3 regions of the Rahnella sp. ATs2 genome follow, and region 1 is predicted to be linked to each of the others. Evidence: predicted binding sites of a transcription regulator. Region 1 holds the regulator's gene; each other region holds the start of a gene.
The links. Region 1 encodes PhoB, which activates phosphate uptake and scavenging genes when phosphate is short. Its sites were predicted from a motif close to CTGTCATAAAACTGNCNNAT; they were not measured.
Positions count from the first base shown of each region.

Region 2: a site for PhoB is predicted at 1,444-1,463, ahead of ACJY2G_RS24550 (phosphoethanolamine transferase). Genes of this name have one in related genera too.
Region 3: a site for PhoB is predicted at 7,118-7,137, ahead of rpoH (RNA polymerase sigma factor RpoH). Genes of this name have one in related genera too.

Region 1 is NZ_JBLYPL010000009.1:193,587-203,789, forward strand. Features, by position in the region: gene phoR (phosphate regulon sensor histidine kinase PhoR) at 1-1,068, opposite strand, end outside; gene phoB (phosphate response regulator transcription factor PhoB) at 1,091-1,780, opposite strand; gene sbcD (exonuclease subunit SbcD) at 2,019-3,257, shown strand; gene sbcC (exonuclease subunit SbcC) at 3,254-6,502, shown strand; gene ACJY2G_RS11930 (ABC transporter substrate-binding protein) at 6,739-7,752, shown strand; gene ACJY2G_RS11935 (ABC transporter permease) at 7,764-8,528, shown strand; gene ACJY2G_RS11940 (ABC transporter ATP-binding protein) at 8,525-9,346, shown strand; gene mak (fructokinase) at 9,404-10,203, opposite strand, start outside.
Region 2 is NZ_JBLYPL010000036.1:20,646-30,848, forward strand. Features, by position in the region: gene ACJY2G_RS24540 (DUF2891 domain-containing protein) at 1-412, shown strand, start outside; gene lpxA (acyl-ACP--UDP-N-acetylglucosamine O-acyltransferase) at 429-1,217, opposite strand; gene ACJY2G_RS24550 (phosphoethanolamine transferase) at 1,575-3,206, shown strand; gene ACJY2G_RS24555 (LysR family transcriptional regulator) at 3,243-4,139, opposite strand; gene ACJY2G_RS24560 (phenolic acid decarboxylase) at 4,284-4,793, shown strand; gene ACJY2G_RS24565 (alpha/beta fold hydrolase) at 4,881-5,909, opposite strand; gene ACJY2G_RS24570 (EAL domain-containing protein) at 6,317-7,816, shown strand; gene mtfA (DgsA anti-repressor MtfA) at 8,056-8,832, shown strand; tRNA gene ACJY2G_RS24580 (tRNA-Asn) at 8,978-9,053, shown strand; gene ACJY2G_RS24585 (cytoplasmic protein) at 9,154-10,203, opposite strand, start outside.
Region 3 is NZ_JBLYPL010000017.1:41,149-51,351, forward strand. Features, by position in the region: gene ACJY2G_RS18050 (branched-chain amino acid ABC transporter substrate-binding protein) at 1-708, opposite strand, end outside; gene panM (aspartate 1-decarboxylase autocleavage activator PanM) at 1,114-1,491, shown strand; gene ACJY2G_RS18060 (MFS transporter) at 1,533-2,837, opposite strand; gene rhmD (L-rhamnonate dehydratase) at 2,930-4,144, opposite strand; gene ACJY2G_RS18070 (dihydrodipicolinate synthase family protein) at 4,162-5,067, opposite strand; gene ACJY2G_RS18075 (IclR family transcriptional regulator) at 5,075-5,845, opposite strand; gene rpoH (RNA polymerase sigma factor RpoH) at 6,102-6,959, opposite strand; gene ftsX (permease-like cell division protein FtsX) at 7,278-8,258, opposite strand; gene ftsE (cell division ATP-binding protein FtsE) at 8,258-8,920, opposite strand; gene ftsY (signal recognition particle-docking protein FtsY) at 8,926-10,203, opposite strand, start outside.

The sequences.
Region 1 (10,203 bases):
ATCACTGATCTGGAACTGCGCGCCATGCGGCGTTTGTTGCCAGCTGACTTCTATCCGCGTCCCCGCCGGGGTGTGGTTGACGGCGTTGTACACCAGATTCGACACCGCGCTGCGTAACTGATCTTCATTGCCAAAGACCTTCAGTTTCTCGTTTACACGGAACACCACTTCGTGACGGCCACCGCTTAAAGATTGCACTTCGCGCTCCAGCATGCCGAGCATCACCGGAATATCGACTTTCTCCTGCATATCGATATTTGCTGACGCTTCGATTTTTGACAATGTCAGCAGTTGCTTGACCAGCCCGTCCATGCGCCGCGTCTGTTCCTGCATGGTGTCCAGCGCTTTGGTACGAAACGGCTCTTCCAGTTTGGCGTCTTCCATCATTTCCAGATATCCCTGCAATACAGTCAGCGGGGTTCTCAGTTCATGACTAACGTTAGCGAAGAAGTTACGACGCGCACCTTCGAGCTGACGCATCTGCGTAACATCACGCGCCACCATCAGCAGTTGCCCTTCGGAATAAGGCATCACGCGAAACTCGACGTAATGCTCGTTATTGAGTTGCAAATTCAGGGCACGGCTGAAATCACGGGTCTGGATCCAGGTACGAAACTCGGGATAACGCAGCAGGTTAAAGATGTGTTGTCCGTTATCCTCCGGCCAGCGGAAACCGAGCAAATCTTGCGCCAGTCCGTTACACCAGAAAATATTGCCCTCTTCCGTCGTCAATACCACCGCATCGGGTAATGATTCGGCACCGCTGCGGAAACGTTTGATGAGCTGACCTAATTCACGACGGCGACGGCGGTTACGCATCTGCATCTGGTTCAGCCCGTAAAACAGAGGCTCCCAGCTCCAGCGGCCATTCGGCGGGGTTATGCTGCGGTCAAGCCACAGCCAGTGAGAGAGTTTGAGCTGGTTGTAATAATTCCAGCCCAGCGCCGCCAGCAGCGACGCAAAGAGGAGCCAGCCGAAATGGCCGACGAAGATACCGAGGATTAACGCGGGCAGGCAAAAGAGAAAGAATTCACCGGCCAATCGTTTCCATGACAAACGTTCTAGCACACAGATTCTCCGCTGTGGGGACTCAATAACGCGTTGAAAAACGGTATCCGGTTCCACGAACAGTCTGGATCATTCTGTCATGTCCACTGGTTTCCAGCGCTTTACGTAAACGACGAATATGCACGTCTACCGTGCGATCTTCCACATAAACGTTAGTGCCCCAGACGTTATTGAGCAACTGTTCGCGGCTGTAAACACGTTCGGAGTGGGTCATAAAGAAGTGCAATAATTTAAATTCGGTCGGCCCCATATCGAGCGCCTGCTCGTTGGCCATCACACGGTGAGACGACGGATCCAGGCTTAAACCCTGCATGTCGATCACTTCTTCCACCGCCATTGGCGAGATGCGGCGCATCACGGCTTTAATACGTGCAACCAGTTCTTTTGGAGAAAACGGTTTGGTGATGTAATCATCGGCACCGACTTCCAGGCCGCGCACCCTGTCTTCTTCTTCACCGCGGGCGGTCAGCATCATCACCGGAATTTCGCGGGTCAGTGCTTCACGTTTGAGATGTTTGATAAACTGAATACCGGAACCGCCGGGTAACATCCAGTCGAGCAGGATAAGTTCAGGGTAAGGTTCTACCAGCTGGCCAACGGCTGAATCAAAATCTTCAGCTTCTACTGCCTGATAGCCATTCTGTTCCAGTACAAAACACACCATTTCACGGATTGGAGCTTCGTCTTCAACCACCAATATACGTCTTGCCATCGTAGGTCCTGCCAATAGGTTAGCGATCTTTTATTTGATTGCGGGCGCCATTATGCGTCAGTTTTGTGACAGATTTATGAATAGAAAGGATGGTTCATTACAGTCAAATATGACAGATACATTTCTTCTATTCAGCTGCCATCTCGCTGAAATTGGTCCGATTTATCGGGGACAGCGTCCCCCGCCGACGTTTATACTTTGCCCCATTGTCGTCATCCAGGATCCATACGGGAGTCTCATGCGCCTGATCCACACGTCAGACTGGCACCTCGGCCAGTACTTTTTCACCAAAAGCCGCGCCGCCGAACATCAGGCATTTTTGCGCTGGCTGACCGGTCAGGTGCAGCAACATCAGGTAGATGCCGTGATTGTGGCAGGCGATATATTCGATACCGGTTCGCCGCCCAGCTATGCCCGCGAGCTTTACAACCGCTTCGTCGTCGAGTTGCAACAAACCGGCTGTCAGCTGATTGTACTGGCCGGAAATCACGATTCTGTCGCGACATTAAATGAATCACGTGAGCTGCTTTCCTGCCTGAATACGCGGGTGATTGCGACCGTCGGCGAAAACCTCTCTGAACAGATTTTAGTGCTCAACCAGCGTGACGGAAAACCGGGCGCGGTACTTTGCGCTATTCCGTTTTTACGTCCGCGGGATTTGCTCGCCAGTCAGGCGGGACAATCCGGCAGCGACAAACAGCTGGCATTACAGGAAGCCATCGCCGCGCATTATGACGCGTTGTGGCAGGCCGCGCAGACCAAACGCGACGAACTCGGCGTTTCGCTACCGATCATTGCTACCGGCCATCTGACCACGGTTGGCGTCAGCACCTCCGATTCCGTGCGCGACATCTATATCGGCACACTCGATGCCTTCCCGGCGCAGGCGTTTCCGCCGGTCGATTACGTGGCACTTGGTCATATCCACCGCGCACAGTGCGTCGCCAAAACCGAACATATCCGTTACAGCGGTTCGCCGATTGCACTGAGTTTTGACGAACTGAGTAAAGCCAAAAGTGTGTACTTACTCGATTTGGACGGCGCGACGCTCAACGCCATCGACACGCTGGAAATTCCCGTTTTCCAGCCGATGCAGATAATCAAAGGCTCGCTGGCAGAAATCGAAAAACAACTGGCGCAGTTCGAAGGCGGCGATGCGCAAAAGCCAGTCTGGCTGGATATTGAAGTCGCCACGCAAGATTATCTCAGTGATATTCAGCGCCGCATTCAGGCGCTGACGGAAGATCTGCCGGTAGAAGTGGTGCTTTTACGCCGCAGTAAAGAACAGCGTATCAACAGCATTGAGCAACAGGAGAAAGAGACACTCAGCGAACTGAGTGTCAGTGACGTCTTTGAAAGACGGCTGGCACTGGAACCGGATCCTGACGAACCGCGCCAGGCGCGGATGCGCACGCTGTTTGCGCAGGTTGTTGAACAGGTCACCAGCGGTCAGAATGCGGAGGACAGCGCACAATGAAAATTCTCAGCCTGCGTTTAAAAAACCTGAACTCGCTGGAAGGCGAATGGAAAATTGATTTCACGGCTGAGCCTTTTGCCAGCAACGGATTGTTCGCCATCACCGGCCCGACCGGCGCGGGGAAAACCACCCTGCTCGATGCCATCTGTCTGGCGCTCTATCACCAGACGCCACGTCTGAACATCACGCCAAGCCAGAACGAGCTGATGACCCGCCACACCGCCGAATCGCTGGCCGAAGTGGAGTTTGAAGTCAAAGGCGTTGGTTATCGCGCGTTCTGGAGTCAGCGCCGCGCCAAAAACTCGCCGGACGGCAATCTGCAGGCACCGAAAGTGGAGCTGGCATTACTGGCCGACGGCAAAATTCTGGCCGATAAAGTGCGCGATAAACTCGATGCCATCGCCACACTGACCGGGCTGGATTTCGGTCGTTTCACCAAATCCATGATGCTGTCTCAGGGGCAATTTGCCGCATTCCTGAATGCCGATGCCAATGACCGCGCCGAACTGCTGGAAGAACTGACCGGCACCGAAATTTATGGTCTGCTGTCTGAGCGCGTGTTTGAGCAACATAAAGAAGCGCGGATTACGCTCGACGGTTTGCATCAGCGCATGGCGGGTATCGAACTGCTCAGCGAAGAACAGCACCAGACGCTCGAAGCACAACTTGCTGAACTGAACGCGCAGGAAATCACGCTCAGTCAGCAGGCGCAGCAGCGCCAGCAGGATCTGAACTGGCTGCAACAGTGGCAGCAGGTGCAGCAAAAACAGCAGCAGTCTCAGCAACAACTGACCGCCGCAGAGCAGGAGAATCTGGCCGCCGCGCCGCAGTTACAGCAACTGGCGCGCAGCGAACCGGCAGAAAAACTGCGTCCGTTGCTCAACGATCGCCAGCGTTGTCAGGATGAATCGCAACGTCTTCAGCAGCAACTGGCGCACCTGACGCAGCAGCAGGAACAGCAAATCGCGCAAATGACGCCGCTGAATCTGGCGGTAGAGCAGGCACAAACGTCACGTCAGAAACAGGCGGAAGAACAGCGTCAGATGCAGACGCTGATCGAAGAAAAAATCCTGCCGATGGATGGCGAAATCACCCGCTTGCGTAAATCACTGACTGAAACACAGCAGTCGGTCACTGACGTACAAAAACTTGTCAGTGAGCATAACGCGACGCTGTTACAAATGACTACCGAACGGCAGAAGCTGGACGAAGAAAGCCGCCAGCATCAGACCCGCCAGACCGCGCTGACCGATGCACTCAACACTGCGCAACAGCGTCTGACTGAGCTGGAAAAACAGCACCCGCTGGCAGCATTGCATAAACGACAATCCGAACTCACGCAGCTGCGTCCGGTGCGCCAGCAGCTGTATTCGCTCGCGCAAATTTTCCCACAGCTTAATCAGCGCGTGCAGCAACAGCAAAAAGATTTCGTACAGTATCAAACGCAACTGGCTGAAGAAGAGCAGCGACTGGGGGCCATCCGCCTGCAATGTCAGAAACAGCTGGAGCATCTCAACGACGTTAAAGTACTGCATAAACAGGAAATGCTGATCGTCAGCCTCGAAGCCGAACGTGCGAATCTGCAAAGCGGCAAAGCCTGCCCGTTGTGCGGTTCCACATCGCATCCGGCGATTGAACATTATCAGGAGGTCAAACCTTCTGAAACGGCACAGCGCGTCGAGAAAATGCAACTGGAGTTCGATGCAGCAAAAGCCAGCGGTATCGAACTGGCAACAAAAATTAAAAGTCTGAAAGAACAGCAAACGCGGCTGCAAATCCAGCTGGAGCAAGACCAGCAGCAACTGAATGCACATACCGCAAACTGGCAACAGCTCAGCGCACCGCTGAATCTGACGTTTTCGCTACATGACACCGCCGACATCACTCAATGGCTGACCGCCCGCGATGAAGAAGAACAACAATCGCAGGCGCTGATTAGCCAGCACGAACAGCTGGCACGGGCGCTGCAACAGGCTAAAGATGCCCGGAACGACGCACTGAACGCGCAGCAGAAAGTGCAGCAGCAAAGCGCATTGCTGACCGAACGCATTACCCGGCTGGAAGAGACGCAGGCGAAATCTCAGCAAGACGTCGAACGGCTGCAAAAGTTGTTTGCAGAAGGCGAAAAAAACCTTTCAGAACTGACGGCTCAACGCCTTGAACTGTTCGGCGACCGCCAGGTGGCACAGGTTCGCGAGCACTTACATCAGCAACAACAGGCGGCAGAAAAAGCGGTCAGTGACGCGCAAACCGCATTGCAAAAAGCGCAGGAACAGCGCGATCAGCTGGCCGGGCAACTGGCGAGCACGCAACAGCAACAGTTGCAGACCACAGAACAACTGACGCAGGCGGAACAGGCGTGGCAACAGGCGCTGAGTGCCAGCGGATTTGCCGATGAAGCCGCGGTGAAACTGGCGCTGCTGGATGACGCACTCCGTCAGCAACTTCAGCAACGCAAAGAAAATCTGCAACAACAACTGGCGCAGGCGCAGGCGTTACTGGCGGATGCCGGTCAGCAGCTCGAAAAACATCGTCTTGCCCGCCCGGCTCATCTGAGTGAAACAGAAAGCGATCTTGATGTTCTGACAGCGCAACAGGCGGAAATGGCGCAACAGCTGAAAGCTTTACAGCAACGTCTGGGCGAAGTGAAAAATCAGCTGGAAAGTGACAAATTACGCCACAGCGGACAACAGGCGCTGATAGCTCAGATTGCGCAAGCGCAGCTGACCTGCGATGACTGGGGTTATCTGAATCAGATGATTGGCTCCAGCGACGGCGCGAAATTCCGTAAATTCGCGCAGGGACTGACGCTCGACCATCTGGTGTATCTGGCGAATCTTCAGCTCGAAAAACTGCACGGGCGGTATTTGTTGCAGCGCAAAACCAGCGATGCGCTGGAATTGCAGGTGGTCGATACCTGGCAGGCGGACGCCGTGCGCGATACCCGCACCTTATCCGGCGGCGAAAGCTTCCTGGTCAGTCTGGCACTGGCGCTGGCGCTGTCTGATCTGGTCAGTGATAAAACCCGCATCGACTCGCTGTTCCTCGACGAAGGTTTCGGCACACTCGACGCCGATACGCTGGACACCGCCCTGGACGCGCTCGACAGCCTGAATGCCTCGGGTAAAACCATCGGCGTGATCAGCCATGTGGAAGCGATGAAAGACCGTATTCCGGTGCAAATCAAAGTGACTAAGGTGAACGGTCTGGGCGTAAGCCGCCTGAGCAATGAGTTTAAAGTCTGACTGATTACCCTGCGGAGCACCTGACTGGTGAATTGCTAGCCATCTGCTCCGCAATGGATCCTGATTGTGAGCAACTGCGCAAAATTCGCACCAGCGCAGTGCGTTCATTGTTCCCAACCCGCTGAATTCCCGCTTATTCCCTCCTGCCGATAAACTGGCACGCCCTGTGCTTAACGTTATGTATACAAGTTGCAGTACAAGTTGCAGCGCCTGCATAACCGTTAAGGGAACCGCCTATGAATAACATCAAACCTGAAGTCGATAAAAAACGCCGCCAGCTGATGAAATGGCTCGCCATCACCGGCGGCGTCTCCACGCTTGGCGGTATGATCCCGACCTCGGTCTTTGCGGCTGATGACGATGAAATCCGCATTGGTTACTGGCCGATTGTCGGCGGTTTACCGTTATATGTGGCGCTGGAACAGGGCTTTTTTAAAGAAGCCGGACTGAATGTGAAAGGCATTAAATTCGCCAGCGCACAGCAAATTGTCGAGGGGATGATCACCGGCAGGATCCACGGGTGCGCTAACGGCACGGCCACGGGTGCGCTGGGTCTGGGGGCGATCACTGCACCGGATTTGTTCAAAATCATCTGCTCGAATCCGTCCAATCACCAGCTGGTTCTGGATGAATTTCTGGTGCCGCTGAACAGCACAGCGAAAGCGATCAGCGACCTGAAAGGTAAGAAGATCGCCTGTGGCCCGGGGATCCAGAACGTGACGATGGCGAAGATCATTCTGGAGAAAAATGGTTTCACTAATCCTTCAGTGATCGAACTGCCGGTCGGGCAGCACGCGCCTGCGCTGGCCGCCGGGCAAATTGACGGCGTGTATACGCTCGAACCGACCGGCACCGTCGGGCGGATGAAAAACCTTTCCCGCACACTGGAAACCGGCGTGATTTCTAAATATGTGCTCGGCAATGCAGACGCGCCCTGGTTCGGCGGCGCAGCGGCGCTGAACTCCAGCTTTATCGCCAGCAAACCGGAAGAAACCAAAAAGTTTATTGCCGCTTATCAGAAAGCGGTGGAATTCATTGCGGCGCATCCTGACAAGGCTCGCGAAAACGTCGCCGGTTACACCAGCATAGAACCGGCGCTGGTGAAAGAGGTGCCGCTGCCGGGCTTTGTGATGTATCCCGATTTAAAAGGCGACAACCTGCAATGGTTCCAGAAATTTTATGACGTCTTTACGGAAAGAAAAATCTTCAGCAAACCGGTGGATGTCGCTTCGCTGATTTATAAAGGATAAGGAGAAACAGGATGACTTCACGCTGGTCTTCAAGGTTACTGCCGCTGGTCGGCCCGGTGCTGCTGTTTTTATTCTGGCAACTGGCCGTCAGCGCAAAATGGCTGAATCCGGTGCTTCTGCCCTCGCCCGTCGAGACAATTGGCTACATGTTCCAGTCATTTTTCGATGCTTCCATGCGCACCGACATCGGCGCAACCCTTTACCGCACGCTGGTGTCTTTCGCTTTTGCCGCGGTGATTGGCGTGCCGCTCGGCGTCATTTTAGGCAGCAATGAAAAGATCTATCGCAGCCTGGAATTTCTGATCGACTTCTTCCGCTCCACGCCGTCATCAGCGCTGATCCCGCTGTTTATGCTGATTTTCGGCATTACCGATGCCAATAAAATTGCCATCGCCGCCTTTGCCGCGGTGCTGGTTATCCTGTTTAACAGCGCGTACGGCGTGATGAATGCCAAGAAAACCCGGCTGATGGCGGCCAGAGTGATGGGGATTTCGCGCTGGCATATTTTCAAAGACATTCTGCTGATGGAAAGCCTGGCGCAAACCTTCGTTGGCCTGCGCACCGGCGTGTCGATTGCGCTGGTGATCGTGATCGTCGCTGAAATGTTTATCGGATCGGAAACCGGCCTCGGCCACCGGATCATCGATGCCCAGCAGGTATTTAACATCAAAGACATGTACGCCTCAATCCTGATCACCGGCGCGCTGGGTTATCTGCTGAATCTGGCTTTTTTGCTGATCGAGAAAAAAACCGTCCACTGGAGTAGCAAAGCATGACGCAACCTCTCTCGCTGAACCCTGATTATAAAGGCCCGCAGTTGCCGCAGTACGCTACGCGCCCGGATACCCATGTGACGATCCGCGGACTGAGCAAGGCATTTGCCGGACAGCCGCTGTATACCGATCTCAACCTCGACTTACCGCGTGGAAAGATCGTGTCGATCTTCGGCCCGAACGGCTGCGGTAAATCGACGCTAATGAACATGATCGCCGGGCTGATCCCGGTGGATAAAGGCGACATTCTGTTCGACGGCAAAACGCTGGCGCAGACCACCATCGGTTATGTGTTTCAGAACTACCGCGACGCGCTGTTTCCGTGGATGAGTGCCCGCGCCAATATCGCGTATCCGCTGATCCGACACGGCATGAGCAAAGCGGACGTCAATGCGCGGGTCGAAGAACTGACGCAGATGTTTGATATCCGCTTCGACCTGAAACGCTATCCGTATGAGCTTTCAGGCGGCCAGCAGCAAACCGTGTGCATCATGCGGGCGCTGGCGACGCGTCCGGAAGTGATGTTCCTCGACGAGCCTTTCTCGGCCCTGGATTTCGAGATGACGCTGTTTATCCGCGATAAATTGCAGGAAGTGCAGCTGGCGACCGGCGTCACCATGCTGATTGTGTCGCATGATCTCGAGGATGCAGTGTTTCTGGCGGATGAGATTTTACTGCTGACACGACGACCGACGCAGATTGCAGAAATTGTGCCGTTTGACCTGCCGCGTCCGCGTGGTTCTGAAATCATGAGCCACCCGGAATTTATCCGCGTGAAGGCGCACACGCTGGACGTGTTTAAACGGGAAATGGCGCTTTAACTGTGAAGTTATGAGATCAGGGGCGCAAACTCTGCCCCCTGAAAATTGATGAAGAACTTATAACGCAAAACGCGATTGCGGCCAAAGCCAGGCGGCACCGCGCACTCCGCTCGAATCACCGTGTACCGCTTTGAGCATCGGCGTTTCACATTCCCCGCCAAATACCCATTGTTTAACCAGCAGCGGAACGGTCTGATACAAACGATCAACATTACTCATGCCGCCACCGAAGACAATCACGTCCGGATCGAGAATATTTACTACGTTTGCCAGCGCCTTAGCCAGACGACGCTCATAGCGACCCAGCGCCAGTTCCGCCGTTTCATCGCCCTGCTCAACCAGCGCAATAATCTCTGCGCCGTTTAAACGCTGACCGGAATGACGGAAGTAGTCTTCTGCAAAACCGGTGCCGGAGACAAATGTTTCGACGCAGCCTGATTTTCCGCAGTAGCACGGGACTTCGCGGGCAAACTGGATTTCCTCCTCATCCTGCCACGGCAGCGGATTGTGGCCCCACTCACCTGCGTTGCCATTGCCGCCCGCGTGCGCCACGCCGTTAAGCGCAATGCCGGAACCGCAGCCGGTGCCGATAATCACGGCGAATACGGTGTGACGGCCTGCGCCTGCACCGTCGGTGGCTTCGGAAACCGCCAGACAATTGGCGTCGTTTGCAATATGCACTTCGCGTTTGAGCAACAGCGCCAGATCCTCATCCAGTTGCTGACCGTTCAGCCAGACCGAATTGGCATTCTTCACTTTGCCGGTAAACGGCGATAACGTGCCGGGGATCCCCAGCCCCACGCTGCCGCGCTGTCCGGTGCCTTTCTCGGCGTCCAGTACCAGCCCTTCAATCGCCT
Region 2 (10,203 bases), on a different contig from region 1:
GCATCTTGAAGATGTGCATTGTCAGGCGTGGGAACCAGGTGGTGATGAATTTCTTTCGCCTTCACTGATGGAAGCCGAACTGATGCGCCGCGTGTTACCTCGCGACGCCTTTGTCACCTGGTTCGGGCGTTTCCTGCCGGAACTGGCACACAGCCAGCCCGCGACGTTGTTCACGCCGGCGACCGTGACTGACCGCAATGATGGCAAAATCGGCCATCTCGACGGACTCAATCTCAGCCGGGCCTGGTGTCAGCGTTCGCTGGCGTCGGCGTTACCTGCGGGTGATCCGCGTGCGGCGCTCCTGCGCCAGACCGCCGAAGCGCATTTGCATAGCGCACTGGATCACCTCGACAGCACCTATATGGGCGAACACTGGCTGGCGACTTTCGCGCTGTTAGCCCTGGAAGCCTGACTGACCTTTCCTCCGTTCAGCGCACAACCCCGCGTGCTGAACGGAGGAAGAATTCATTGAAGTGGCACAGCAACGGATATTCAACACTCAGACGTCCGATCTCCAGTCTCACTTTTTCGACCGCCGCCTGCTGGTGATAAAGCAGGTCATACAGATAATGGATCACCTCGCGCACAGCGGGTTCCGCCTGCCTGAAGGCTCCGGCCTGTTCATTAATTCCTTGCGGCGATGCGCGGTTTCCACCCGCCTGAACATAAGGCGGCACATCCTGCACAACGCAGGAACCGGCCAGCAAACGGGCTCCCGTGCCAATAATGCAAAACTGATGCACCGCGCACATGGCTTCAATGCAAGTGTCATCTCCCAGCACAACGTGTCCGGCCAGTCCGCTGTTCTCGCCCATAAACGTGGCATTCCCTACCAGACAGTCATGGCCGATATGCACACCGCGCTCGAAAGTATTGTCATCACCGATACGGGTCAATCCCCCGCCCTGTGCGGTTCCCCGATGCAATGTCGCGTGGCGGCCGATCCTGTTGCGATTGCCAATTTCGAGCCAGGCAGGTTCTCCTGCATATTTCAGATCCTGACTGATTTCGCCAATCGAAGAGCCCATGCCGATCTGGTTATCTGACCCGATTTTCGTATTGCCGTTGATGACCGTATGCGAAGAAATAATGGTCCCTTCACCGATTTGCACACCGGCGGAAATAATACAAAAAGGCCCGATAACCACCCGCGGGCCGATAATGACATCCGATTCGATGATACTGCTGGCCGCGATGGTGGCCGAAGATGAAATCAACACAAACGTCCTTCTGACAGCCGGTAAGCCGCCAGTGGTGAATTAAACGTGTCAGGAGTAATCAGGGAAGGTCAAAATGAGCGGAAGAAACGCGCTCAGAAAGGCTTAAACGAAACGGTTTCTTATTGAACAGCGTCGCGCTATACCGCACAGGATAAGGGGTCTGGAGGAGAAAACTGGCTAACTATATTTTATTTATTTTCTGAACCTTTTCTAAAAACCCATCACGTTAAACATTTATGACACTCCCGTTAAGGCTTTCTTAAGCTTGAACTAATATGATTCCTGCCAATCATTTCTGCACGTTATGTTTGCCTCGCATTACGTTGGCTTTTTCACCCCTTTTGGGAGTTTGCATTGCGCTATTTATTGCCAAAAATCAGCTATTTCAAGCTGACCTTGCTCTTAACGCTGTACTTCACTTTTGTGGTCAACCTGCCGATTTTGCTGCACTTTTACCGCATTCTCCATGCGTTGCCGGCTTATAACCTGGCTTTTGCCCTGAGCATTCCTGTCGCCCTGTTTGCTGCACTGAACTTTGTGTTCACCCCTTTTAGCTTGCGGCCGTTGCTTAAGCCCTTCTTCATCATTGTGCTGCCGCTCAGCGCCCTCGCCAGTTTTGCCATGATGACCTTTCAGGTCGTTTTCGACCGAAGCATGATTGAAAACATTATCGAGACACAATCGGCTGAGGCGACGTCGTATCTCAATCTGAAGGTGGTGCTGTGGTTTGTGTTTACCGGCATCCTGCCCGCTGTTCTGTTATTCGTAACGCCGGTAAGCTATGAAAAGACCCGCCTGCGCCGTCTCGGTGTGCGTCTGATGTCGATGGTGATTTCACTGCTGGTAGTAGCGTCGATCGCCGGTGTTTTCTATAAAGATTATGCGTCTGTGGGGCGTAACAACCGCACGCTCAATCTGGAAATCGTCCCGACTAACTATCTGTACAGCGCTTTCCAGTACATGAATCACCGTTATTTCACGCCGAAAATACCGTTCCAGACGATTGGCAACGATGCAAAACTGGTACAACAGCCTGGCCAGAAACCGAATCTGGTCTTCCTGGTCGTGGGTGAAACCGCGCGGGCGAAAAATCAGTCGTGGAATGGTTATGGCAAACCGACTAACCAGTACACGCAGGCCATTGCGGATGTAGTGAATTTCAGCAAAATGACGTCATGCGGCACGGCGACGGCGATTTCCGTGCCGTGTATGTTCTCGAATATGAAACGCACCAGCTACGACGCTAACCGCGCCCGAAACAGCGAAGGCTTGCTGGATATCCTGCATAAAGCTGGCGTTTCCGTTTTCTGGAAAGATAACGACGAAGGCTGTAAAGGTGTCTGTGACCGCGTGCCAAACGTCATTATCCCGACTAAAAATGACGGCAAATATTGCGACGGCGACACCTGCTACGACATGGCGCTGATGCAAAATATCGATGAGGATATTAAAAACGACGGAAAAAATACCCTGATTGCCCTGCACCTGATTGGCAGTCACGGGCCGACGTATTCCAGACGTTATCCGCCGGAATTCCGTAAGTTCACGCCTGACTGTCCGCGCAGCGACATTGAAAACTGCACACAGGAACAGCTTGTGAATACCTACGATAACACCCTGCTCTACACCGATTATCTGGTGTCACAGGTCATTGAAAAAGCGAAGCAGTATCAGGACAAATACAATGTGGCGGTGATTTACCTTTCTGATCACGGTGAATCGCTGGGCGAAAACGGTCTGTATCTGCACGGCACGCCATACAGCGTGGCACCTGCGCAGCAGACACATGTTCCGATGCTGTTCTGGCTTTCCGATAATTATGCGAAAGCGCAGGGAATCGACATGCAATGCCTGAAAGACAATGCGGCGGACAAAGATGTCTCACAGGACAATCTGTTCCACACCGTGCTCAGCGCGATGAATGTACAGACGTCGGAGCGTGACCCACAGCTCGATATTCTTGCCGCCTGTAAAGCGTCTCGCTGACCGGGACAGCGTTATGAAACGATGTGCTGCCGGATTTCACGGCAGCAAACTGCACTCCTGCAGAATACTTTTCGCCAGCGCACTGACCGTCTGATCATAGCGCTGCGTTTCATCATCCAGCACCATATACAGCGACGTTTGCCTGACGGTTCTGGCTGACAGCATCAGGCGGCTGAGCAATCCGTTTTTCAGCGCGTTATCCACACTTTCCAGCGGCAGCCAGCCGTAACCGACACCCACTGTAATTGCTTCCAGCGCCGCACCGACCGTGGTGAATGTCCAGTGTGCCACCGTGCCTGCCGGATGTTTATCTTCAGGCGGCGCGTGACGGTCAGCGACGCTGATCAGCGGGAAACGCGCCAGATCCTGAGCGGTCAGCGGAGCGGGCAAAGACAACAGCGGATGATCGCTTTTCGCCACCGGAACAAAGTCCACATCCAGCAGAAAACGGCCATGGATTGCGTTTTCAGGTGCCAGCGTGGTGATGTACAAATCGGCCGATTGTTCACTGAGTTGTGCAAGGCTTTCCCCGCGTAAAATCTCAGTCAGATGCACCCGTGTATCCGGGAATTGCGACTGAAAGTGTTTAAGTGCGCGGAACAGTCTGTTTTTGGGAAACACGCTGTCGACCACCAGACTCAGCTCAGTGCGAACACCGTCTTTCAGCCCGGCAGCCCGATGTTCAAGCTGTAAAAATGCCGATATCAGCGGTGTTGCCTGCGCCAGTAAAGCGCGCCCCTGTTCGGTCAGCGTCGCCTTTCTGCCGTTAATTTCCAGCAAGGGTAAACCGATGCGTTCCTGTAACCCGCTCAGGGCATAACTGACCGAAGACTGACTGCGGTTGAGCACCGTTGCCGCCTGCGCGTAACTGCCCTGTTCAATCACCGTTTGTAACACCACCCATTGCTCCAGAGTGGTTCTTGGCAACGCCATATCGTGATCCCTTCAGAATAAAAACACATCTATATTTTAGATGATTTTCATCTGAAATCAGCGTTTTTCTATCAGTTTTTTAAGATGTAATATTCTTCTCAACGAAACGAAATGTTTCATTCCAATACTGAGTTAAGGAGAAATATCATGAGCACATTTGATAAACATGACCTGAGCGGTTTCGTTGGCAAACATGTGGTTTACACCTACGACAACGGCTGGAATTATGAAATCTACGTCAAAAACGCGCACACCCTGGATTACCGTATTCACAGCGGGCTGGTCGGCAACCGTTGGGTGAAAGATCAGAAAGCGTATATCGTGCGGGTAGCATCTGATGTGTACAAAATTTCCTGGACTGAACCGACCGGCACTGACGTCAGCCTGATTGTGAATCTGGGCGATAACGTGTTCCACGGCACCATTTTCTTCCCACGATGGGTGATGAATAATCCGGAAAAAACCGTCTGCTTCCAGAACGACCACATTCCGCTGATGAATTCTTACCGTGATGCGGGACCGGCGTATCCGACTGAAGTTATTGATGAATTCGCGACCATCACCTTCGTGCGTGATTGCGGTGCGGATAATGACACTGTGATCGACTGCGCAGCAAGCGAACTGCCAGCCAATTTCCCAGATAATCTGCGTTAATCCCGCCGTTCTGCAATACCAATAAAAAACCGCAGCCCGTTCATTCAGGCTGCGGTTTTTTATTATTGAAACGGAAAACAGAGGAAATCAGCGTGACAGCGTTTTCAGCAATGCCGCGTTAAATTTTTCCGGTTCTTCCATCTGCGGCGCATGGCCGAGGCCTTTAAATTCGATCAGTTTCGCATGAGGGATCAGTTTCGTGACCTGTTTACCCAGCACGTTGTAGTGACCGATTTTGGCTTTTACCGCAGGCGGCGCGATGTCGCTGCCAATCGCTGTGGTATCGGCAGTGCCGATCATCAGCGTGGTCGGCACGCGCAGATTTTTGAACTCGTAAAAGACCGGCTGCGTGAAAATCATGTCGTAAATCAACGCAGAGTTCCAGGCCACCAGTTTATGCCCCGGCCCGTTGTTCAGCCCTGCCAGCATATCGACCCAGCGGTCGTATTCCGGTTTCCACTTATTCACGTAATAGGTTTTGAGTTCATACTGTTTAATGCTGTCCGCCGAGGTTTTCAGCTCACGGTCGTACCACTGATCCACGGTACGATAAGGCACGCCCTTGGCTTTCCAGTCTTCCAGACCAATCGGATTCACCAGCACCAGTTTCGATACTTCGGGTGCAAACATCAGGCTGTATCGCGTCGCCAGCATACCGCCGGTAGAATGCCCGACAATCACGGCCTTGGTTATTTTCAGGCTTTTCAGCAACTCATGGGTATTGGTCGCCAGTTGCTGAAAACTGTACTGGTAATGGGAAGGTTTGGTCGATGAACAGAACCCGACCTGATCGGGCGCGATCACCCGATAACCTTTACTCACCAGCGCCGAAATGGTGTCGCCCCAGGTCGCGGCACAAAAATTCTTACCGTGCATCAGCACGACAGTCTGACCATTTTTATGCCCGGTGGCCGGTACGTCCAGATAGCCCATTTGAAGCGGAGCACCCTGGGAATTAAAAGAGAATTGTTTCAGCGGAAAAGGATAGTCAAAACCCTGTAGTTGCGGCCCGTAGCTCGGCGCATCAGCAGCAAATGCTGAGCCGGAAAAGACTGCACCTGAAAAGGAAAAAGACAACACAGCGGCAGAAAGAAGCACTTTAAAACGGGGAAGCATCGGATAGTCCTGGTGTCGGTGACTGACAGACGGCATAAAGTCTTATGCTACAAACTTTATGCCGTCAGTAAAACCCGATAACACTCAAACCGCACAAACTGACGCAGACTTGAGATCCAGCTCAAACGGTAAATCAGACCGCCCGGTTCACTGGAATAACGGCACCGCAGTGCTTCAGCCGGGGATAACACGCTGACCCTATTTGATAGACACAAAAAATAGTTAAACAATTAATCATTCATGATTTGCATCAAAAGACAGGCTTATCAATGGCGTGAAATTAACCTTCTTATCCAGCTGTAACAATGGTTAACACCATTATGGGTTATATTAACAGAACAAAACTTCTTGCTCCGTCTCTCACTGGTGGATATCTCTTGGGCTCAAACTGGTTAAACCGACCCTCTATGCGGATTTGCCTCGCGCTGCTTGCGTTCACGTTGGTCGCGGCAGTCGGGATACTGGCTATCTCGTGGCAAACCTCGCAGGGATTACGGCGCGATGTGAGCGCCAGCCTGCAACAATCAGTGAGACTGGTGGACATGACACTGGATAATGCCGCGATCGCCGCTGGCGCGGTGGAAAATCTGATTGGTGCACCTTGTGATCAGCCCACCATTCAGGCGCTGCGCTGGCAGGTCGCCAAAGTTCCCAACGTGCGCACCGTCAATTTATATCGCCAGCATAAGGTTTATTGCGCCTCTTTATTCGGTGAACGTGACGATACGATTTCCACTCAAAATTACGTCGATGGAAAACTGATGCTGATGAGCGGCAATATAGTGACGCCTGATCACCCGCTGATTGCCTATCGTCATGATGTTAACGGCAGTGGCGTACTGGTCGGGGTCGATGGTTATTTCCTGCATAATATTCTGCAATTGCTCAGTACCCACGCGTATCTGATCCTGCAAGTCGGCGACAAGTGGATGGACAGCCAGGGCAAAATTCATACTTCTGAAATCTGGCCTGATGGCGAAAAGATGTCGCTGAAATCCTCGTTTTATCCTTATGAAATGCAACTGGTGATCCGCCCGAGCGATCACTGGCGTTATATTTTTGACTACGCCACTGTCAGCCTGATCCTGTTCCCGCTGATCAGCATCTTCATTGCTTTTATGACCTATGCGCTGCTTGGCCGGTTGGGTGGCCCGGTTGCTGCACTGAAAAACGCGCTGGGGAAAAAACAATTTATCCCTTACTTGCAGCCGGTCGTGGATGGAACAAACCATGAAATCACCGGCGCTGAAGTTTTGATGCGCTGGCAGCATCCGCAGATGGGGCTGATCCCGCCATATCAGTTCATCCCTCTGGCAGAAGAAAGCGGGCTGATTGTGCCGATGACCCGCCAGATGATGGCGCAGGTGCGCGATCAGTTCGGCCCGCTGGCCGCTCAGTTGCCGAAAAATTTCCATTTCGGGTTCAATATCTGCGCCAGCCACTTTAAAGACCTGACGCTGGTCGAAGACTGCAAAGCTTTTATTGACGCCTTCCGGGAGAACCCGATCAATCTGGTTCTGGAACTGACGGAGCGCGAGCTCATAGAGCCTTCAGAAACCACCCACAGCCTGTTCAGTGCCTTGCGCCGGATGGGCGTGCTGATCGCCATGGATGACTTTGGTACCGGCCATTCCAGCCTGGCCTACCTGCAAAAATTCCACATCGACATTTTGAAAATCGACCAGAGTTTCATAGGCCGGATCGGCACCGATGCGCTGGCCGGGCATATTGTCGATAACGTTATTGATCTGGCCAAACGCCTGCAAATGGTCATCGTGGCGGAAGGTATAGAAACGCAAAAACAGGTGGATTATCTCGCCCCCTATCGCCTCGAATACCTGCAAGGCTACTTTTTTGGAAAGCCTGTTGATCCGTCTGAATTTATCGATAAGTGGCTCAGGCATTAACACTTCCCCGCGCCCGCCGTGCGTTTCGATGCGGCGGGCACGTTGCGCGCTCTGTGACTAGAATAATAACGTGAGCTACGTCTGATTAGACGTGTGCACATTTTGCTTAAAATCTCATGATGTGTAACATCCATTCAGAATTGTCCCGATACGCTGCTAACCTGTTGAAGTTACTTGTATTGGTGTAGTCTGAGGCAAACCCTGCTGATAAATCGAATGATCACTTTGCGAGCAAGATGATGATTAAGTGGCCGTGGAAAGCGAATGAACTGAAAATTGAGAAATCAGACGCGTGGAATGACGCTCTGAATATCCCGCTGTTGTCCTCCCTGAACGAGCAAGAGCAACAACGTCTGATTCAGGTCGCCAGCCAGCTTTTGCATCAGAAACGACTGGTTCCTTTGCAGGGAATTGTGCTGACTGAACAGATGCAGGCACGCATTGCGTTACTTTTTGCGCTGCCGGTGATGGAACTCGGTGCGTCGTGGCTCGATGGTTTTCATGAAATTTTGCTCTACCCTTCCCCTTTTGTTGTCGATTCTCCGTGGCAGGATGAAAACGGACTGGTTCATGCCGGAACGCAAATTCACGCCGGTCAGAGCTGGGATCAGGGCCCGATCGTGCTGAACTGGCAGGATATTGAAGACTCGTTTGATAACTCCGGTTTTAACCTGATTATCCACGAAGCCGCGCATAAACTTGATATGCGAAACGGTGGCGAAGTGAGCGGCATCCCGCCAATTCCGTTACGCGAAGTGGTGGCCTGGGAGCATGATTTACAGGCGGCGATGCAGAATTTGCAGGATGAAATTGACACCGTTGGCGAAGAAGCGGCCAGCATGGATGCCTACGCAGCGACCGATCCGGCAGAGTGTTTTGCCGTACTTTCTGAATATTTCTTTAGTGCCCCAGAATTGCTTTCGGAGCGTTTTCCGCTGGTATACGGTCATTTCACCCGTTTTTATCAACAGGACCCGCTGGCAAGGCAACTTCGCGGACAGCGTTGTGATTGTTAAAAGGCAGAATTAAACGGTTTTCCTTGTCAAAAAAGTGAAGTTTTATGGCTATATTGATTAGTTGCTGAGCAGTCGCACTGCTTTTCAGGAAATTGCCGTTGACACTCCACCGCCCTCTGGATATTATGCGCCCCGTTCACACGATTCCTCTGTAGTTCAGTCGGTAGAACGGCGGACTGTTAATCCGTATGTCACTGGTTCGAGTCCAGTCAGAGGAGCCAAATTAGAAAAGCTCGCTTAAGGAAACTTAAGCGGGCTTTTTGCTTTTCATGCCCGGCGCCAGAACCCGTATGGCTTTGACGCAATCAGTTGAAGTAAATACTATTTCTGACTCCCGCAGCCTGTTCCTTTTATTTCACGTTTTTCGTTATAGTCATGCGCCAGGGAACGTAGTAATTGCGTTACGCTCCCTGCGGATAATTGAGCACTGTGGGTAAAATTAGTTTGTTTATATAGCCAGTGGATAAACTGCCTGCTGGCCGTTAAAGAGAGCGTTTCAGCGTTATTGCTATCCCCGCCCGTTAATGAGCAAACCATCTTACGATTTTTCTTCTGCGCCCAAAGCTGCCATTGGCCTTGCCACCAGCCATGCTGTGTTATTCCCTGAAAATGCCAGGGGATATTACTCTCAGTGTCATTTATTTCCTCTTCTATAAACCAAAGCTCAGCTTGCCGTTGGCGAAACAGATCTGCCCAAACAGTAATGACGGCTCCCCGAAGAAAACATTCGTGTGAAATAACATGTACTTTTACGTCAGGAAAAAGGAGGCTCAGTACTCGGAAATGCCCGTGAGCTGCGATAACTGGACGCAAAATTGCACCTCTGGCGTTACGTTTAAGAACCGCACTTCCATACTGAATTTCATCAAACTGGCTCCGTCTCAGAAATTGCGTCTCGCGCAAATCAACGCGAATTACGATATCGCTATGATGCAAATCAGGTTCAATTCTCCCGCGCCACCGGTACCGCAGACTTTCACCAATGAAATGCTGAGTAAAATTTGTGGAAATATGAAGAATATTACCGAAGGTGGCATCGAAACTGAGCAGAACATACAGTTTCTGTTCTGCACTACTCCCCTGGAAGGGCACAATAAGTGACACAGTTTCAATTCTTTCCGGAGGGATTATTTTTCTTTGTTTTTGCTGTTTGGGTGTCCAGACTTTTCTGCAGACACGGCACTGAACTCGCTGTGTTCCCCGCGGGTTATGACCATAGCAAATAGTTTTGTTGCAATAACATTCAGGACAAAAACGACCGTTTTCTGAGGCATATGCACTTAAGTGAGCAGACAGCCAGTCATTAAATTGTTGTTCATCAAACAGAGGGGGATAACTCCCACATGCACGACAGTGCAATGCCGGATATCC
Region 3 (10,203 bases), on a different contig from region 1:
CTGGCGCAGGATCTGGCCCATCTCCGGGTAGTAGCCGCCGAAGTAAACGAAATCGACGTTTTCTTTCTTCAGACGTGCCACCAGCGTGGAGAAGTCTTTATCACCTGCGGTCACACCTTCAAAAAGAACGACGTTGCCGCCACCTTTTTTCAGCGCGTCCTGCACGGAACGGGCCAGGCCTTCGCCGTATTGCTGTTTGTCATGCACAACGGCGATACGTTTTGGTTTGATGGTGTCGAGGATGTATTTGGCTGCTGTCGGGCCCTGATCGGAATCCAGACCGGTGGTGCGCATCACCATTTTATAACCGCGGGTGGTCAGGTCAGCGTTGGTCGCGGCCGGAGTGATCATCAGCACGCCTTCATCTTCATAGATGTCAGAAGCAGGCTGAGTAGAGGAAGAGCACAGGTGGCCGATCACGTAACGGATACCGTCGTTGATCACTTTGTTCGCTACCGCAACCGCTTGTTTCGGGTCACAGGCATCGTCATATTCCACGCCAACCAGTTTGTCACCTTTCACGCCGCCTTTGGCGTTGATGTCAGCGATGGCTTGTTTTGCACCTGTAAATTCCATGTCACCGTACTGGGCGACCGGACCTGACATAGCACCAACAATGGCGACTTTAATATCTTTTGCGAATGCCGCCTGACTCATTGCTAATGCAATACAACCTGCCAGCCAGATCTTACCCTTCATTGCTTTCATCCGATTACCCCGTTCATGTGTGTGTTGTGGTTTGCTCTTTGTTGCCTGTTTAAAACATCATCACTTAGGAAATTTAGTATAAGTAATAACGAGTTAACGGCTTATTTCGTCTTATTTTCGAATAAGACTTTATAATTCATATCATTAAACAGGAATTTTCTTCTGCAAATCAAATAGCACAATCAGAAATATGAGGTGTAAACAGAATTTTATTTGGGTGAAAAGGCGGGCGCGGATGTAAACAATCAGTCGTTAACACTGGCTTTATTGATTAAAGCCAACATTTATCGCTTATGCAGAGATCGCTAAAAAACTTTTCGACCTGTTACTGTACAAAAAAAGTTACGCCCGTTCTGCAGAACGATCCGCTACACTGATCGCCTCCTTTTTCTGACCTTCCGCATCATGAAACTAACTATCCAAAAACTGACGTCACTCAGCGCGCAGGGCCTGATCGATCTGGCAAAAATCTGGCCGGAGCAAACCGAAAGTGACTGGCAAGCCAGCCTGCAAAACGACCGTGCGCTGTTTGCGGCGGTGTTTAATGAACGCATTCTGGGCGCGGTGAAAATTGCGCTTGATGGCAATCAGGCTGAACTGAGTGATTTGCTGGTGCGCGACGTCACGCGTCGTCGCGGTGTCGGGCTGTATCTGATGGAAGATGTGCAGACGCAGCTGCCGCAGGTGAAAAGCTGGACGATGAAAGCAGAACCTGAGCCCGTGCTGGATGCGTTTATGCAGGCATGTGGTTTTCACAATGAAAAAGGTGTGTGGCGCAAATAAGTGCTACAGGCGCCCCGTCCCCGGGCGCCTGGGTTTCCCTTTTACTGACTGGTTTTCAGCTGGCTCTCCGGCAATTTTGGTGTTTCAGGTTTTGCCCTGAGAAGCGCTATCGCGACCACGCCAAACAACGTGATGCCGCAAAGGGTGAGTAAGCCGGCAATATTATTCGAGAACATACTATCCGCGGCCACACGGATTTGTGGTGCCAGGAATCCGCCAATCGCCCCGAACAGATTGATGAAACCAATCCCCGCCGCCAGCGCACTGCCGCTGAGCAACGTGGTCGGAATGGTCCAGAACACCGGCTGTACGGCAATAAACCCAACGGCGGCAAAGCACAGCGCACCTATCGCCAGCACCGGACTGGCAACCAGAGCAGAACCCCCAATCCCCAGCCCGGCGGCCAGTAAGGTGAACGCGGCTATCGAGCGTAAATGGCCAGTTTTATCGGCATAGCGCGGAATAAAGAAGGTGCCGAACATCGCCGCAATCCAGGGAACAGACGCGATCAGCGACGCACTGAAACCGACTTTTGTTCCCAGCAAACTGGCGACCTGCGTCGGCAGGAAGAAAATCAGCCCGTATACGCCAATCTGAATAATCAGGTAAACCAGCCCGAGGTGCCAGATAGCCGGAATGCTGAAGGCATCCCGCAGGCGCGAATTCTGTTTCAGTTTCTCTTCTTTCGCCAGTTCACCGATCAGCGCCTGTTTTTGTTCAGCTGACAGGAAACGCGCCGTCGACGGGCCATTATCGAGATACCAGAATGTCCAGATACCGGCCATCACCGCCAGCACCCCTTCAATCATAAACATCCAGAACCAGCCCGGATGTCCGGCAAAACCGTGCATCTCCAGCAACGCACCGGAAAGCGGGCTGCCAAACGTCAGCGCCAGCGGAACGCCCATATAAAATAATCCCATCACCGAAGCCCGGTTTTTGGCCGGGAACCACAGGGATGTCAGGTAGATCATGCCGGGGAAGAATCCGGCCTCGGCAGCACCCAGCAGAAACCGCACCAGCAGGAATTTGAATTCCGTGTCGGCAAAAGCCATTGCTGACGAGAGAACGCCCCACACCAGCGTGGTGCAGCCAATCCATTGTTTGGCACCGAACTTTTTCATTAATAAATTTCCCGGCGCACCGAGAAAAGCATAAGCGACGAAGAATATTCCCGCCCCCATAGCAAAAGCTTCATTACTTAATCCGGTATCAATCTGGTAAGACTCTTTCGCAAAACCAATATTCGCCCGATCCAGAAAGGCCAATATATATAACGAAAGCATAAAAGGAATCAGACGCCAGCGGGTTTTCTCAACGGCTTTATTTAATATCGTCGTCATAATATGAACCTTTTTATAACCGGCCTGTTATTAGTCAAAAAGGATATCAATAACAGGCCGAAGTAAACGTTCGGATAAATAGTCTGTCGCAGAAATTAATGCTGATATGGGCGGGTTAATTTGCACTCAGGATTTAATTCCACCCCGAATCCCGGTTTATCCAGTACCGATTTATGAATACGTCCGTTCACCGGCACCGGCTCATCAAGCAGGATTGGCGCAAACTGCGCACGGGTGTGGTCAGCCTCAGGTGCAGTCATCAGGAACTCGCTGAAAGGCGTATTGGTGAAGGTAATCACCGCATGATGTGAATACACGGAGGAACCGTGCGGCACCACTAATTGCCCTTTCGCCTTGGCGATGGCGGCGATTTCCAGCAAGGTGGTGAGCCCGCCACACCAGCCCACGTCAGGCTGCATGATATCGACGCCGGTTTCTGACAACGTCTGGAAAGACTCCAGCGTGCCGTGGTGTTCACCGGTGGTGACCATCATCCCGGCTGGTGCGTTGCGTTTGATTTCGCGGTAACCTTCATACTGTTGCGGCGGCAGACATTCCTCAATCCATTTGAGGTTATACGGCGCACAGGCATGCGCCACTTTGGTAGCGAAATTAACGTCCATCGACATCCAGCAGTCAAGCATCAGCCAGAAATCCGGGCCGCATTTCTCGCGCATATCCGCCACCATAGCAGCCGTTTCACGTACGCCGTGGTCGCCATCATGCGGGCCAAAATGCGTCACCATTTTGCCACCGATGAAGCCCATCTCTTTGGCCAGATCCGGACGTGAACCGGTGGCGTAGAACTGGATTTCATCGCGCACTGCGCCCCCGAGCAGTTTATACACCGGCAGTTGCGCACATTTACCAAACAGATCCCACAGCGCCAGGTCGACGCAGGAAATAGTATTCATCACCAGACCGCCGCTGCCGGCGTAGAACATCGTGGATCGCATCATCTGGTCGTGGATCAGTTTGATTTCTGAGACACAGCGCCCTTCAATAAAACGGTTGAGATGTTTTTCGACAATAAAACACCCCATTTCACCCGCCGTAGACACCGCAAAACCGGTGACGCCATTGTCGGCTTCTATTTCAACCACCAGCGTACCCAATACGTTAATACCGAATGACTGTCGGGATTGTTCATATTCTTTATATTTACTCATTGGCGTACAGACTTTATCGTCGATCCAGTGTTTTTCCTGCTGGTCATGATAATCTGCACCGCCACTGCCTTTTTCTGCAGTCGCACCGCCCATGAAATAAGCACGAATTTCTTTAATTTTAGGTAATACTCTTGATTCCATCATAATATAAACTCCGTTTATTTTATCAGGGTAAGGAGAGAGGTTATTTCTTTATTCAGGGAAAAGCTTAAATCATCTATCTTTTGCTTTATTTCATCCGAAAGCGGAATTTTATTTTCGCCCAACGGGAAACCACGTAATGACATGCCGAGTTTATATCCCAGAGGAAAAGGCAATGACGCCATCATCGACATCACGGGTAATGCGGCAAATTGTAATGCCTTCGATTGTTCCGTTTTTCCTTCGCTGAAGAGATCATAAATTTTACGCATCACTTCCGGCAAAACGCCTGCGGTCGCGGTCACGCTGCCGGTGGCTCCGGCACATAATGCGGAGAAGAAAAATTCTTCCCGGCCGGTCATCACAGCAAAATCTGCGTCTTCCCGCGGACAACAGGACAGCATTTTCATCATGCCGACGGCATCACCGCTGGAATCTTTAATACCGACAATATTCGGATGGGCTGCCAGTTCAGCGACACTTTCGGCATTTAACGGATCGGCGAAAAACGGGATGTTATACAGGCATAACGGCAGATTTACCGCGCTGGCAACCTGGCGAAAAACAGTGGTCAGCGTCGCAGCATCATAGTGATAAAACGAAGGCGGCATCAGCACGACCCCGCTGGCGCCGGCGCGTTCTGCCGCATGTGCCAGTGCGATGCTTTCATCCGTCGTGGTCGCCGGGATCCCCGCCCAGACGGGGACGCGTCCGGCAGTCTGTTCAACGACGGTTTCGACTACCGCACGCTTTTGCTCAACGTCCATATAACCGGCTTCGCCCACCGAACTCACCGGGAACAGAGCACTCAGGCCAGCCGCTATCTGAAAATCGACAATTTTGCGCAACATGTCCATGTCCGGCTGCCCTGCTTTCCAGGGGGTTAACATGGCGCTGATGACTCCTGAAGGTCGTAACATCATTGATTCCTTATGCTTTGTAGCCCAGATCCCTGGAGATTTCCCAGGCGGTTTTTTTTACCTTGTCAGCCAGTACATCGATATTTTCCGGCATGACATGCAAGGTGGTGCCCACGACGGAAATCGCTGCCGTGACGCGATGTGCTGCATTGAATACCGGCGCGCTGATACAGCGGATATTCGCCACATCTTCTTCATCATCGAAAGCCCATCCGCGCTGATGGATTTGCTGTAACGCCGTGCGCAGCTGCTGAGCACTGGTCAGCGAGTTGGGCAATACCGGGCTGAATTCCAGTGCAGCAATCAGTGCGTCCTGACGTTCACGACCGCACCAGGTCAGCAGACATTTGCCCAGCGAAGAGCGGCACAGAGACAGGCGTTTTCCTTCCCAGGTGCGAACCTGAATATTCGACTGGCTTTCGACTTTGATCAGATAAATCGGCGTATCCCCGTCCAGCACGCCGAGATGACAGAGCAGCCCGGTGTCGTGCATCAGTGCTTTCAGATGCGGGAGTGCGACATTGCGCAAATCGAGCTGGCGGGAAACCTGACTGCCCAGCTCCAGCAATCTGAGCCCGAGGCGGTAATTACCGGAATTTGACTGCGTAACTAAACGCTGATTTTTCAGTTCCTCCAGCAGCAGATACACGGTGCTTTTGGGCATCCCCAGTTCACTGACCAGCTGGTTCGCGTTGCACTGTCCTTGCCGGGAAATGATGTCGAGAATGGCGACGGCGCGCGTCAGTGCCGGAACTTTTGATTTAGCGATTAATTCCATCATGCTGGAATCCATTCTGTTGAGATGGACAAGTTATAGAGGCAAAAATGAACAGACGACAGGACGCTTGTGATCCTCTGTGATTGAGTTCTCTATAAAGTTGAATATTCCAACATGCTGGAATAACCAGATGATTTAGAAGGGAAAATATTCAGAATAATTCCAGTATGCTGGAATTAACAGGGGCGTTCAGAGGGGAATTTCAGGCATAAAAAAAGCGACCATAAAGGTCGCTTTTTCACATCGGAAACTGCGTTTATCAGGCTTCGATTGCCACACGCAGTTTTTTCATCGCGTTCTTTTCCAGCTGACGAACACGTTCTGCGGATACACCGTATTTATCGGCAAGCTCCTGCAGAGTCGATTTGTTTTCGTCGTCTAACCAGCGGGCACGAATGATATCCTGGCTGCGCTCATCCAGACCTTCCATTGCAGAAGAAAGTTTGTCTGTCGCGTCCTGATCCCAGTTATCTTCTTCGATGGTTTCTGCAAAATCAGAACTCTTGTCTTGCAGATACAGCATCGGTGCCATCGCAGCGCCGTCGCGTGGTTCATCGTCCGGGGTCGGATCAAACGTCATGTCCTGTGCGGCCATGCGTGATTCCATTTCCAGCACATCTTTGCTGGTCACACCCAGTTCGCGGGCAACGTGCTCCACTTCGTCGTGGCTGAACCAGCCCAGACGCTGTTTGTTTTTACGCAGGTTAAAGAACAGCTTACGCTGCGCTTTGGTGGTGGCGACTTTCACGATGCGCCAGTTACGCAGCACATATTCGTGAATTTCTGCTTTGATCCAATGCACGGCAAAGGACACCAGACGCACACCGACTTCCGGATTAAAACGGCGAACCGCTTTCATCAGGCCGATATTCCCTTCCTGGATAAGGTCTGCCTGTGGCAAACCGTAACCTGAATAGTTGCGGGCAATGTGAGCAACAAAGCGCAGGTGAGACAGGATCAGCTCTTTCGCTGCTTCCAGGTCACCGTCGTAATGCAGCCGTTCAGCCAGCGCCCGTTCTTCCTCTGCGGTGAGCATAGGATAGGCATTGGCGGCCCGAACATAGGCTTCCAGGCTACCTTGGGGTACTAATGCTAAAGTGCGCATTTCTTTGGTCATTCAAGCCTCTCATGTATGACGTAATGCAGGTTTTATACCACGTTGCTGCGGGATGATACCGCTACGTTGCTGGCCTTCAGGGGCGACAACAAAGCAACGCCGAGCCCTTCATATTCGCTGCTCTACGACCACGAATTTTACATAAAGTTCACGGACAGATTCAACAGTCTGATGACTGTATGTGACAGACTGACTATTGGATAGTGAATTTGTGCCATTGCAGGGGAAGCAGGAAAATGATGGGACGATATAGCAAGAATCGGCTGTTCCCCTGTACACAAAGACTGAGCAGCAGGGGAACATTATAGCAAATTATCGCTACTGTGGTGTAAATCGCCGTAAATGTTGAACCGTCGCCAGCCAGGCGGCAATCCAGCCAATCATCGCGGACACGATCAGCAGCAGCAGGCTTTCATCCCAGCCCAAACCGTGCAGATCAAAGGTGGTACCGAACACCTGTGCCACCTGGGTCACTACACTCTCAAGGCGCAGCACCAGCACTTCCGAGAGGATCAGCGACAACAATGCGCCGGTGAAACCGAGCATCGCGCCGCCGTTCAGGAACGGTCTGAGTATGAACCCGTCGGTCGCGCCAATCAGCTTCATCACGTTGATGGTATCGCGTCGGCTGAAGATGCTCAGTCGCACACTGTTACCAATAACCAGGAAGACGGCGATCACCATCAGCACGCCGATCATCGCCGCAATCTGCCCGACCAGACCGGTGAGCGCCGCAAGACGGGCAAACCAGCTGTCATCCATACGCACTTCATCCACGCCATGTACGGCCGCCACGCGGTCGCGCAAGGTGTTGAGTGTCGCAGAATCCTGGAAATTCATTTTAGGCGTGATGATAGCCACCGCTGGCAGCGGGTTTTGCTCCAGCATGTCCATTGCGCCGCCAAAGCCAGACCAGTTGCGGAACTCGCCCATCGCTTCTTCACGGGACAGATAATTAACTTTATCCACGCCCGCTTCTGTTTTGAGGGTTTTCACCACGTTTTCTGCGGCGTCATCATCCAGCGCTTTGTCGAGATACACGGTCAGCTGCGGCGTCGGATACCACTGTTCTGCCGCGGTACTGACGTTTTTCCACACCAGATAACAGACGCTCGGCAGCGTCAGGGAAATCGCGATTACCATCACCGTGAGCAGTGTTGCCAGCGGCTGACGCAGCATGTCAGCCAGCGCGTTCATCCACGCATAACGCCACTGTTCGCGCCAGCCACCCTGCAACGCTTTGCTTTTTGCGGCACGGGCGCTTTTTGCGGTTTTCGCCGGGTTCGGACTGTTCGCCATTAGTACACCCCTCCCGACATACGCCCCTGACTCAGCGTCAGCGTACGGTAATTACGACGGGCAATAAGACCCACATCATGTGTCGCCATCAGAACGGTGACGCCGACGCGGTTAAATTCTTCGAACAGACGCAAAATGCCTTCCGACAATTCGCCATCGAGATTACCGGTCGGTTCATCCGCCAGCAGCACCGCAGGCTTGTTCACCACCGCACGGGCGATGCCCACACGTTGTTGTTCACCGCCGGAAAGCTGGATTGGCAGGTTCTTCGCTTTATCCAGTAATCCGACTTTATCCAGCGCAGCCGATACGCGACGGCGAATATCTTCGCTGCTGGCCCCGGAAATGATCAGCGGCATCGCCACGTTGTCATACACGGTGCGATCCATCAGCAGATGGTGATCCTGAAAGATCATGCCGATCTGACGACGCAGAAATGGCACTTCGCTGGATTTCAGACGGCTGATGTCATGGCCGCCAAACAAAATATGTCCGGCACTCGGGCGTTCAATGCCGCAAATCAGCTTGAGCAGGGTACTTTTACCCGCGCCTGAGTGTCCGGTCAGAAATGCCATTTCCGCTTGCTGGATGTGAAAGTTGACGCCCTGAAGCGCCTGTCGTCCGCCCAGATAAGCTTTACTGACCTGTTCAAAGCGAATCATCCGTATTAATCCTCTCGGGCAAAAAGTGCCTCAATAAAATCGTCTGCCTTAAACGGCCTTAAATCTTCGATACCTTCACCGACACCAATGTAGCGGATCGGAATGCTGAACTGATCGGCGATGGCAAAGATCACGCCGCCTTTCGCGGTGCCATCCAGTTTAGTCAGCGTTATCCCGGTCAGCCCGACGGCTTCGTTGAATAATTTCGCCTGACTCACCGCATTCTGGCCGGTGCTGGCATCGAGCGTCAGCATCACTTCATGCGGCGCATCTTCGTCGAGCTTCTTCATCACGCGGACGATTTTCTTCAGCTCTTCCATCAGGTGCGCTTTGTTCTGCAAACGCCCGGCAGTATCGGCAATCAGCACGTCGATATTACGGGCTTTCGCCGCCTGAATCGCATCGAAGATAACGGACGCGGAATCGGCACCGGTATGCTGTGCAATCACCGGGATCTTGTTGCGCTGACCCCAGACCTGCAACTGTTCAACGGCTGCGGCACGGAACGTATCGCCCGCCGCCAGCATCACAGATTTACCCTGTGCTTCAAACTGGCGCGCCATTTTACCGATGGTGGTAGTTTTACCGACGCCGTTAACGCCAACCATCAGAATGACATACGGGGTTTTCCCGCTGACATCCAGTGGCTCGTCAACTTTTGCCAGTATTTCGGACATTTCTTCCTTCAGCTTACCGTACAGCGCGTCAGCATCTTTCAGCTGTTTACGCGAAGCGTGTTCGGTCAGTGAAGCAATGATTTTACGGGTAGTTTCGACGCCAACGTCGGCGATTAACAGCTGTTCTTCCAGCTCTTCGAACAGATCGTCGTCGATTTTCTTACCGCGGAACAGGCCGACAAAACCTGAGCCCAGATTCTGCTTGGTTTTGACCAGACTGCGTTTCAGACGCGCAAAGAAACCTTCTTTGGTCGGACGCTCCTGCTCGGTTTCACCGGCAGGTAAAACGACGATAGGATCCAGCGCCACCGGCAGTGGTTCTTCGGCTGCGACAGAATCATCAACATAATCAATGGCATCAAGACGTTCGTCTTCGGCAATTTCTTCGGCCGATTCAGCAAATTCGTCTTCAGCAACATCTTCTTCAATCAGATCGTCTTCAACCACCACTGGCTGCGCAGCAACCTGTTCGGTGATGTGAACAATTTCTTCTGCCAGTTCAGCGGCGGCCTGTTCGCGAACCGGTTCAGGTTCTTTCAGCGGTTCCGGCTCAATTTCTGGCTCAGGTTCCACTTCCGGTGCCGGTTCGACTTCTGGCTCAGGTTC